One region of the Macrococcus epidermidis genome, then DNA from elsewhere that is predicted to be linked to it. Evidence: riboswitches for the same ligand, from Rfam matches in the RefSeq annotation. Region 1 holds a riboswitch; the other holds the start of a gene.
The links. Region 1 has a riboswitch for S-adenosylmethionine ahead of KFV12_RS09875 (hypothetical protein). Riboswitches for the same ligand answer to the same signal wherever they lie in the genome.

Region 1 (5,775 bases):
TTTTAAAAAATAAGGCAGCCATATTGCTATGACTGCCATCTGTTATTTATCTTTCTTTTTATTTGTGACTGGGAATAGGACTAAGAATAAAATAGGCAGCATAATGATGATCCAAAAATACCATTCCAAAAGGACTTCCTCCTAAATTATCAAAAATTGTATTTCATCTCATAATATAACATGGAGAAGAAGCATTTAAAATTAATAATATCATTATATATATATCTATTTTTCAGCGTTCTTATACAAATCCATAATTTTATATTTAACCTCTTTATCTTTAAATCTTAAAACAATAACATCTTTCTCGTCTATTTTTTCTTTTTCATTATCTGAATTGATTATCGTATTTTTATTTAGAAAAGTTATAGGAATATCAATTCCTTTTTGCAATGAGACCGGATCATTTAAACCTTGTCGTGACTCATAAATTAGGTATTCTCTTCTATTTTTAGATTTAATATAATATTCCTGACTTGGCAATACGAAATGATTTTTATTTTTTGGTGTTAAATTCAGGTTTGTCGTATTACCCTTCACAATTTTTTGTATATTAACATTATCTGAATCGGTCTTCCACTGTGTACTATATAGATATGTATACAGACCAAATAATACGAGAGAAACAAATAGAGTTCCTAATATTGACCACATTACTTTCTTTTTATTCGACTTCTTAACTTTCTTTAATGCATCAAATTCTCGTGCTTCCTGATGTTGATAATCAGTTTCTTCACTCAATTGGTCTTCCTGTAAACGCTCATATAACGCTCTGCAAGCTTCACATTTATTCATATGATCATTCATCAATTCATTTGTTTCATCACTCGTCAGACCATCGATATAGTTCGGTAACAAGTCTTTAAATAAACTATGATTCATTATGATACACCTCGATTAATTTTTGTTTTGCTCTAAAATAAGTAACCCTAGCCCAATTTTCAGTTTTACCAAAGACAACCGCTATTTCATTGAATGTGAGTTCTTTCTCAATTCTTAGTAACACGATTTCTTTTTCAAGTGGTTTTAATTGATCAATCAAATAATACAATTCGCCTAATTGTTCTTTTAATAGATAATCCTTTTCGACGTTCATTGAAGTACTGTTAATATTATTCGATAATCTATCCACTAAATTTCGTTGTTTAGTATTTTTATGTAGGGCTTGTTTCGCCAGATTTAACGCTATTTGACATAACCACGATGAGAATTTGGTATTCTTATCAGGATCAAATTTATCTAACGACTTAATCGCCTGATAAAACGTTTCCTGCGTTATTTCTTCAGCAAGATCTGCATTATTCATATACTTTAACAAGAACTTATAAATAAAATCACGATATTCTATATAAATCTGATTATCATTCATCCCGACCCTCCTTCTATATATTATTCATATTTCTAATACTTTCGTTACAAAAATATATTTTAAAAAACAAAACGCATAAAAAGTTTTAGACAAACTTTTTATGCGTTGTTTAAGTATTGATTATCTATATAGGTAAAATATATATTTCTTTGACTATGTAAATTTTTATTCTATCGATTAATTTTCCTAACATTATATTCTTTAATAACAATTAAAATTATTAAGAAAAACACCAAAAATGGAATAACATTATGAGATACCTCTGACCATTCCCATACATTACCTGTAGTTAAATAGCTCATAAAAAATTGAACGAGCAGTACACCGAAACATCCTCCTAAAGCAGCGTAAACAACATCTTTATTTGTTTTCATATTTAATAAACATTCCTTTGATTTTTATATAATTATATACATATATTCTAAATTATGTATATAATTTAGAATAAGTTATATTTTTTTAGAGGTGATTTACTTGAAGAAGAAAGTTATGACACTCAATATTCTAAATTACTTATTGTATATTGGTTTGATGTTATTTCATATTTACGGAAATAGTATCATTGAATTGGAAGGTATTTGGGTGTACTGCTCAATTGGTATAAGTTCATTAATAATTATTTTTTATATGTTTCATCTGCTGGATAAATATCCTGGATATAAAAAATTATTATATTTTTCACTCACAATTAATTTTTTTTAATATTGTAGTATATATGCCATTGATGTACTTGATATTACTTTCATTCCCTTAATACCGAGATATCGCTTATATTCGATACCTTCTCCATTTTCCTATAGGTATATCCTCTAAGTCTTCCTTGACTTTCTCTGCAGTTAGGATAATGGCTTCAAGGATTAGAATAATACTGAGATAATAGAATTGGTCACCCAGAGCGATGAATTCATAAGGGAATATCTTACTTCCGAAATAATATAATAGTGATAACGCAATAACCGTATCTAGACTATACATGACGATTCTTAATATAGTTATATGTCTTTTAAAGTTCATTTTAATACTCTTTCTATTTTAAGATTTATAAATATAAATTCTTCAATGAAAATATATTTTAATACTACCCCAGCCACTCCGCTTCTGTCATTACCTCATCAATATCAAAGTCATGCGCATAATCATATTTATATTCCTGCTTAATCCACGCAATAAGCGCTGTATCCTCTGAAATGACATCAATGTAAAACGGACTTAATCGAATAAACGTTTTATCATTATAAAGATAACTAAAAAATGGCATCTTTTCTTTCCTTTTATGGTATCTCACGTAATTGATTGCATCTTCTAAAGATAATCCTTTAATATTAACATGCGTAAAATCTTTCTTTAATTCTTCATTATAGACGATATACTCATTGTACCTTTTGATATCAATAATCTTTCCTAACCTGTAATGCTTCGCATTAATATCAAATCCATTGTATAGCAAATCATATTTGTTTGAGATTTTCTTTAGTAACTTCATATAACCAAAGTACGTAAGTCTAGATTCATAAAATCTTACACGTTTATCATTCTCTACAAACATAAAAGGTGATACCATTTGATTTAAAATATCGATACCAGCAACTTTAATTGATGTCATGATTCGTCTCCTTTACTTTGTATTAATATATAGTATTCTTTCAAATCGTCACGACTGTCTTCCGTTCTCAAGATGAGTTGCTAAATTCTTAAAATACATTGGCATACCGATCATTAGAAGTACACCTGCAATGAGTCCGTGAATGCTATCCGGTTTAATATCATATAGTAACGCATATCCAATAAATATAAATCCGATGATACTGAGCGCCGCACCAATAAAAAGTTTATGACATGATTTCATTACTTTTATCACCTCATTTTCTTTTTATTATACTATCTCAATCCATGTACTTTACCTTAAACTTACCTTAAAAATATGGCTCAAAAAATATTACAAAATGATTTCGAAGGGTTCTGAATAAAAAAAGTATGTTATAATTAACTTACAAAAAAATAGCTCGTATCTTATTCAGAGCAGGTGGAGGGACTTGGCCCTATGAAACCTCAGCAACAGGCTTATGCACTGTGCTAATTCCAACAAGATGATATCTTGAAAGATAAGAAGTTCTTACTTAAGCTCTTCTTTCTTTAAGATGAGCTTATTTTTATTGTAAAAACGATTTAAGGAGTGTTTATAATGAGAACAAGAGCAGACGTATTAGCAGAATTAGTAGAGGCACAAATGAAGAAACCGAACAGTTGGTCATCTAGCATGGCTAGAATGGGAAAAATTTCTCAGCTTAAAAGTGAATTAAATGCATTAGATGCTGAGCTTTATACACAAGCGCCTGAAGAACCAACTATTGTTAAAGAGAACCGTAAAGTTGAGTTTGTTATTAATGGCTACAAAGTGACCGTAGAACCACAATATTAATAGAAGTGCCTATCATATGATGGGCACTTCTATTAATATAATTGTAATAAAATTCTATTAATTTAAAAATTCTATATATTTTTTTTGTATAATAATAATTTGGATTCTTCGATAAAATATAAATTTCTTGAAGTTCGAGTACATGCTACATAAAATTTATTTTTGGTCAAAGGTGCTAATTCATTTAATTTATCTTTATTATACTTTTCAAAAGTAGATCTATTTAATACAACGCAAACATCTTCAAACGTTAATCCTTTAGACTCTCCCCAATTCATTGAATATCCAAGATATTGATTTGCCTTTTGATAAAACAATTTTGGTATATTATCATTTTCCATAATATTTTTAATCTTATCTATTTCCGTCAAAAGATTTATTTCATGCTTTTCAGAAGTATGAGATTTCATATCAATTTGCAATTTATTTGTTATGAATTGAGTGACTGATTGAGGGCATCTTTTTGAAAAAATAAATTCATTTGTGTTTATCTCATAACCATTAGATTTATATCCCTTTAGAAAGTTATCAATTTTTATTTTCATACTTTTATTAGTATTTCCTCTGATTGATGTAGAATAAGTGGTTTGAAAAAAGTCTCCATACAAATAAACATTCCCTGAAAATTCTATTAATTTAAATGCAATATTAATCTCATCTGAAGAAAGATCTTGAAACTCATCGATAAATACATTATCAAAAAATTTATTTAATCTACCAATAAAATCTATTTCATTAAATAAAATAAACTTTGAAATTTTATTGTTATATATAAATTTATTTGAATTTAAATAATATGAAATATTGTCAGATTTATATTTGAAATGATTCGGTGTTTTATAAGTTATTCCATTTATTTCAAAATCAATTGGTAGATAAGGCTTTAAACAAAAAGAATACAAAAAAGAATATACTTTTTTAACAACAATATTTTCTGGAATGTATCCAAATTTCATAATAATTCTTGAAATTAATTCTTTTTCGTTATTATTAGTATAAGTTAGGACTAATGATCTCTCTTTTTCATTCAATTTGTCAATAATAGCAGTGGTTTTCCCGGATCCAGCAACTGCATTATAAATTATTTTTCTTTTATCCATTGTAAACCTTCTTTAATATAAATTGGTATATTAATTTCTATTTCTTCATTTTCTAATTTTTCAAGTAACCTCATGGCAAATTCAGTTTTATTATTTAGCATATATTCTAGTAACCCATTTTTCATACTTTTTGTTTTCATTGAATAATCAAGTATCTGAATATTAGAATTATATATACATACTTCAAAAGTATGATTATCGTTATTAATATCGGAAACAATTTTTATATTTTCAAAACTATTAACTTCTTCATATTTCTTTAATATATTTTCATCATAATTTTTATCATTATCCGTAATAACTAAAGTCTCAATACCGAGTAATTTAGATAACTCTAAATAATTTTTAAAATTTAAACCATTTACGGATATTATTGATATATCGTTACTATGAGGTAAACAACCATGAATAATTTCATAGAATTTGTTCATTAAAATAAATTCCGCGGGTCCTTCAACTAATATTGCTTTCTTTGATAATATAAAATCCAACAAACTTGTATTTGGAGATTTTTTAAAATACCTATTTGCCTGTTTTGAAATATCTATTATACTTGTTACATTAGTTTTTGAAAGAATATGCATATTGTTTATTTCTAATCTTGAAGCAATCATATTACTATGTGTTGAAATAAATAATTGTAAATTTGAATCTTCTATTAATTTTATTAATTTTAACATATTAATATAACTCAAATGATTTTCAGGTTCTTCAATTAAAATAATCTTTACATTTTCACTTGTTGAGTTTAAAGAGGATTGAATTCCTAATATTAATTGTTCTCCTTTTCCTTCTTGTTCTATAGAAATATCTTCTTTAACCGCAGTAATATGTTTATCAAATTGGCTAGTAATTAAATTTGATGTTTGAATTTTATATTCCTCATA
Region 2 (5,775 bases), 1.1 Mb from region 1:
GTACGAAGTCAGGCGTAATGTAGTTTAATAAACGTTGGTAATGCGTGATAATTAAGCAACCGAAGTTTTCTCCGCGCATTTCGTTAATTCCTTTAGATACAACTTTTAATGCATCGATATCTAAACCTGAATCGATTTCATCTAAGATTGCAAATTTAGGTTCTAGCATCATTAATTGAAGAATTTCGTTACGTTTTTTCTCCCCACCAGAGAATCCTTCGTTTAAGTAACGCTGTGCCATATCTAAATCCATTTCTAAAAATTCCATATTTTTGTCTAATTTCTTGATGAACTGCATTAAATTGATTTCATTACCTTCTTCACGTTTAGCATTAATTGCTGAGCGTAAGAAGTCTGCATTCGTAACACCAGAAATTTCTGATGGGTATTGCATCGCTAAGAAAAGACCAGCTTGTGCGCGTTCATCAACTTCCATTTCTAATACATTCTCGCCATCAAGTAAAACTTCACCTTGCGTAACTTCATATTTAGGATGACCCATAATTGCTGCTGATAAAGTTGATTTACCAGTACCATTAGGCCCCATGATTGCATGAATTTCATTTTGTTTAATCGTTAAATTTACACCTTTTAAAATTTCTTTCCCTTCAATTGAAACGTGTAAATCTTTAATTTCTAAAACTGATACCATATTGAATTCCCTCCGATATATATAATAATTTCATCTTATCTAGTTTATAATAATTTTAATCTGAGGTCAAAGACCTATGACTTAAATCACAGTACTTATTATAACCTAAATAAGATATTAGTTAAATTAATCGGGCTAAATATTTTTAATCAGTGAGAAAATATGTCTTTTGATTGAAAATAAAGAAACATGAATACAACCTTAATCTTCAATATAGTTTAAAAATCTCTTCCAAACTAACTCTTCATTCTATATCATCTTCACATTAATAAAAAAAGAGATTAAGACAAATGTCTTAATCTCATTTTTTTACTATTTTGCTGGAATTACTTTTCCATCATATTTTTTATTGATGAAATCCTGGATTTCTTTTGATTGTAATACTTTAACTAATGCTTTGATCTTAGCATCATCTTTATGTCCTTCTTGCACTGCAATTAAATTTGCGTATGGAGAATCTTCACCTTCAATTGCAATTGAATCTTTAACTGGATTTAATTTATTTGCTAAAGCAAAGTTAGAGTTGATGATTGTTGCATCACCTTCACCATTGTTATAAGTTTTAGGAACAAACTCTGCTGCTTGTTTGTTGTTGAATTGAATATCTTTTTTATTTTCAACGATGTCTTTAAATGTCGCTTTTACAGGATCTACTCCGTCTTTAAGTTTAATTAAACCTGCTTTTGTAAAGAATGATAAGAAGCGTCCTTCTTCAGCCGGGTTATTAGATACATACACTGTTGCACCTTTTTTTAATTCATCTAAGTTTTTCACTTTTTTTGAATATACCGCCATTGGTTCAACGTGGACATTTCCTGCTGATTCAATGTTGTATCCTTTAGCTTTTTTCTCAGTTTCTAAATACGGTGTATGCTGGAAGTAGTTCGCATCGATGTCACCTTCTGATAACATACGGTTTGGTGTTGTATAGTCATTGATGATTTTAATTTTTAAATCATAACCTTCTTTTTTTAGTGCTGCTTTTGCTTCTTCTAAAATTTCTGCATGTGGTGCGGGTGAAGCCCCTACTGTGATCGTTTTGTCATCTGACTTTGAAGTTTTGTTGTCGTCAGATTTATCATTACCACAAGCTGCAAGAATTAATATTAATGATGCAGTAAGAAATACGTAAAATAATTTTTTCATTTTTAACGCTCCTCTTTTTTGTATTATTTTTATAAAAATCCATTCTGGATAATTAACGTTTATCAACTTTCTTCGTAATAATGTCACCGACGAATTGAATGAGGAATACAATAATTAAAATAATTACTGTAGAAACAAAAATTACGTCATTTTGTCCTCTTGTGAATCCAACTAAGTAAGCTAAGTTACCTAAACCACCGGCACCAATAACGCCAGCGATTGCTGTAGAACCAACGAGTGCAATCGTTGTGACTGTAATACCAGATACAATTGCTGGTAAACTTTCAGGAATTAATACTTTTTTAATTAATGTCCATGTATTTGCGCCCATTGATTCAACAGCTTCGATTACACCTTTATCTATCTCTTTCAATCCAATTTCAACAAGACGTGCGTAGAAAGGTGCCGCACCAATAATTAAAGCTGGCAGTGCTCCTTTTACTCCACTGATTGTCTGCATGATTAAATTTGTAAATGGAAATAGCAATAAAATCAAGATAATAAATGGGATTGCTCGGAATAAATTGACGATAAAAGCTGTAACACTATAAAATACACGTGCTGCTTTTGACTTACTGCGAGAAGTTAAGAACAATATAATACCGATAATTAACCCAAATATAAATGTGAATATTGCAGAAATAAAAGTCATTGATAAAGTTTCAACGGTTGCAGTCCATACATCTGCCCATACCACATTTTTCATGCTTAACATATCTGTCAATGTTTTAATAAAATTATCCATGTCTTTCTACCTCCATCTCAACACCATGGCTTTTTAATTCTTCAGCGATAGGTTGAAGTGATCCGTTAACTTCTTTAACATGAACAATTAAATTACCGAAAGATCCTGATTGAGTATGTTTAACATTTCCTGCTAAGATATTCATCTCGATGCCGTACTTCTTAATTACTTTACTTACGATAGGCTGGCCAGTTGAAGAGCCAACAAATTTTAATTTCAGGATACTGCCATGTGGATATGCTTGTTTAATCTCTTCGATTGAAGTCTCAGTTTCATTATCCTGGATATCATCACGTACAAAACGTTTTGTGATAGTTGTTTTTGGATTATTAAATACTTCTATCACTGATCCTTCTTCAACCACTTTCCCTAACTCCATTACAGCTACTTTGTGACAGATCTTGCGGATAACTTCCATCTCATGGGTGATTAAAATTATGGTTAAGTTCAACGTTTTATTGATATCAACTAATAGTTCTAGAATTTCATCTGTCGTCTGTGGATCTAAAGCACTCGTTGCTTCATCACAAAGTAAAACGTCAGGATCATTACTTAATGCACGGGCAATACCTACACGTTGTTTTTGCCCTCCTGACAATTCTGATGGATAAGCATTTTCTCTGCCTTCTAATCCAACAAGTTTAATCAAAGATTTCACTTTAGGACTAATGTCGCTCTTTTTAACGCCGGCTATTTCAAGAGGTAATGCAATATTGTCATATACCGTTCTACTCCAAAGTAGGTTAAAATGCTGGAATATCATTGATATTTTTTGACGTTCTTTATTCAGTTGCTGCTTTGACAGTTTATTGATGGTACTGCCATTTACAATCACGTCACCACTCGTCGGTAATTCTAATCCGTTAAACATTCGAATTAATGTACTTTTCCCGGCACCACTGAAACCAATAATACCGTAAATCTCACCGCTTTGAATTTCAAGATTTACGTTATCGACAGCTTGTATATTTCCTTTTTTTGTTGTAAATGTCTTTACAACATTGTTTAATGTAATCAAATTTGGCCTCCTAACAAAAAAACGTCTCTCCTATGTGAACATAAGAAAGACGATAATTATCTATTTTCGACTCTCTCATCTTCTAAAGTTAATATAACTTTATGTGAATTGGCACCATGTCATTATTGACGGTTGCCGGGTTTCATAGGGCACATCCCTCCACCACTCTGGATAAGAGTTTATTTAGTTGTTTTATGAATATGTTCTTTATCTTAAGTCAATTTGAAGTATTCGTCAACAGTAAATTTAAATTTTCATACAAAGTTGTTACGGACTCAAATTGATAAGAAATATTTTCGACTATCCCATTACGAATAAACAATAGCACAGGTACACTTTTTATTTCATAATACTGACTTAAATTTTCATAATAATTTAAATCAATTTTTATAACGGGTATATTTAGAGATGCAGCAGTAATATCTAACATCTTTTCTGCAAGCTTACATGTACCACAAAACGGGGTATATCCAAATAGAATAAATGGTTGATCTGAAATTTCAAATTGCAAAAGCTGATTTAAGTTCATATTGCGCGGGCTTACCTTTCCATATCAATTGTTGTTTTACATCAAACTGATGTTTCATCATCGTTCTTGCTAAATAATCTAGTGGACAATTACCCACCTCACCGTATTTCGGATCAATATGAATATGATTACTTTCACTCACATGGCGTTTAAACCAAGATCTAATTTTACGTCCAGCTTTATCACTATCGGTCATAATATAAACTTTATGATGGTACAAATCTTCAATCATATCATCCAGTTTTCCGATACCCATCGTGCCATTGGTGCATATAATATGTACAGGTTCCGTTAATACTTCTTGTAATCTTAGTTTGTCACGCTTTCCTTCTACAACGATAACTTTAGTAATTACAGACATGTCCATCACCTTTTTATCATATTGTATTCAGTTTTAGCAATTTGATAATAAAAAAATTCCTTGATAAATTATTATCAAGGAAATTATACCATTTATGCGTTAATCATTTCATCATATTGTGCTTGATCCATTAATTCTTCAAGTGCAGCATCGTCAGCTTCAACTTTAATCATCCAAGCTTGATCCATTGCTGATTCGTTTACTAATTCAGGAGAATCTTCTAATTCAGAGTTAACTTCAATAACTTTGCCTGAGATAGGAGCATATAATTCAGATACAGTTTTTACTGACTCAACGCTACCAAAAGGAGCACCAACTTCGATTTCATCTCCAACTTCTGGTAATTCAACGAATACGATATCCCCTAATTCAGATTGTGCGAAATCTGTAATACCGATTGTTTTAACATTATCTTCTGATTTTACCCATTCGTGATCTTTTGAAAATTTTAAGTTTGACATTATAAACCCTCCGTTTAATTAAAGTACTATCACTATAATAATGACACATTGTAAGCGTTTATTCAATCATTTTTATAACCAAGTATCGCTATATTCTTTTTCTTTAAAGCCTAAAGTAATTTTATTGCCATTAACAGCTAACGGTCTTTTAACTAACATACCATCTGAAGCAAGTAATTCAAACTTTTCATCATCTGACTTTTCGCTTAATGTTTCTTTAAGGTTTAATGCTTTAAATTTAGCACCCTGTTTATTGAAAAGCGCATCAACATCAACATTTGTCTGCTCTACAATCGCTTTAAATTCAGCAGCCGTGGGAGTAAGTTCAACGATATGGATAGGTTCAAAACTAACGCCATGTGTTTCTAAATATTTTGCTGCCTTTCTACATGTACTACAATTTGGTAACTGATAAAATTTTATCATCATAGGCCTCCTTCTTAATTTAACCTAATATTAACAATTATTCTTAAAGGTTACAACTGCAATCCTTATCGTTTAATAATTTATTAAAAAGGTATATAATTATCATATAAATAAATTATATAAAACACTGTGAGGGAATAATTATGAGAACAATAAGTCAATATGAAGAATTTAAAGAAATTATAAATCAAGATGAGAAAGTAATCGTAAAATTCTTTGCAGATTGGTGTCCCGATTGTACACGTATGGATTTCTGGATTGATCCTATTGTAGATGAATACAATGATTATACATGGTATAAAATCAACCGTGACCAAGTACCTGAAGCTGCTGATGAGAATGAAGTAATGGGTATCCCAAGTATCCTTATCTTTGAAAAAGGTGAAAAATTAGCACATCTTCATTCTGCTAACGCAAAAACACCTGAATCAGTTAAA

Region 2: linked by a shared signal. The riboswitch ahead of KFV12_RS04205 (methionine ABC transporter ATP-binding protein) and the one ahead of KFV12_RS09875 (hypothetical protein) in region 1 are both predicted to bind S-adenosylmethionine.

The regions. Positions count from the first base shown of each region.
Region 1 is NZ_CP073819.1:1,869,383-1,875,157, forward strand. Features, by position in the region: gene KFV12_RS09855 (anti-sigma factor family protein) at 226-882, opposite strand; gene KFV12_RS09860 (RNA polymerase sigma factor) at 872-1,369, opposite strand; gene KFV12_RS09865 (hypothetical protein) at 2,448-2,972, opposite strand; gene KFV12_RS09870 (hypothetical protein) at 3,021-3,215, opposite strand; SAM riboswitch class I at 3,377-3,478, shown strand; gene KFV12_RS09875 (hypothetical protein) at 3,552-3,788, shown strand; gene KFV12_RS09880 (hypothetical protein) at 3,860-4,888, opposite strand; gene KFV12_RS09885 (ATP-dependent nuclease) at 4,870-5,775, opposite strand, start outside.
Region 2 is NZ_CP073819.1:774,684-780,458, reverse strand. Features, by position in the region: gene sufC (Fe-S cluster assembly ATPase SufC) at 1-652, opposite strand, end outside; gene KFV12_RS04215 (MetQ/NlpA family ABC transporter substrate-binding protein) at 965-1,798, opposite strand; gene KFV12_RS04210 (methionine ABC transporter permease) at 1,851-2,543, opposite strand; gene KFV12_RS04205 (methionine ABC transporter ATP-binding protein) at 2,536-3,561, opposite strand; SAM riboswitch class I at 3,634-3,739, opposite strand; gene KFV12_RS04200 (thioredoxin family protein) at 3,779-4,090, opposite strand; gene KFV12_RS04195 (toprim domain-containing protein) at 4,062-4,451, opposite strand; gene gcvH (glycine cleavage system protein GcvH) at 4,544-4,912, opposite strand; gene KFV12_RS04185 (Spx/MgsR family RNA polymerase-binding regulatory protein) at 4,985-5,338, opposite strand; gene KFV12_RS04180 (thioredoxin family protein) at 5,482-5,775, shown strand, end outside.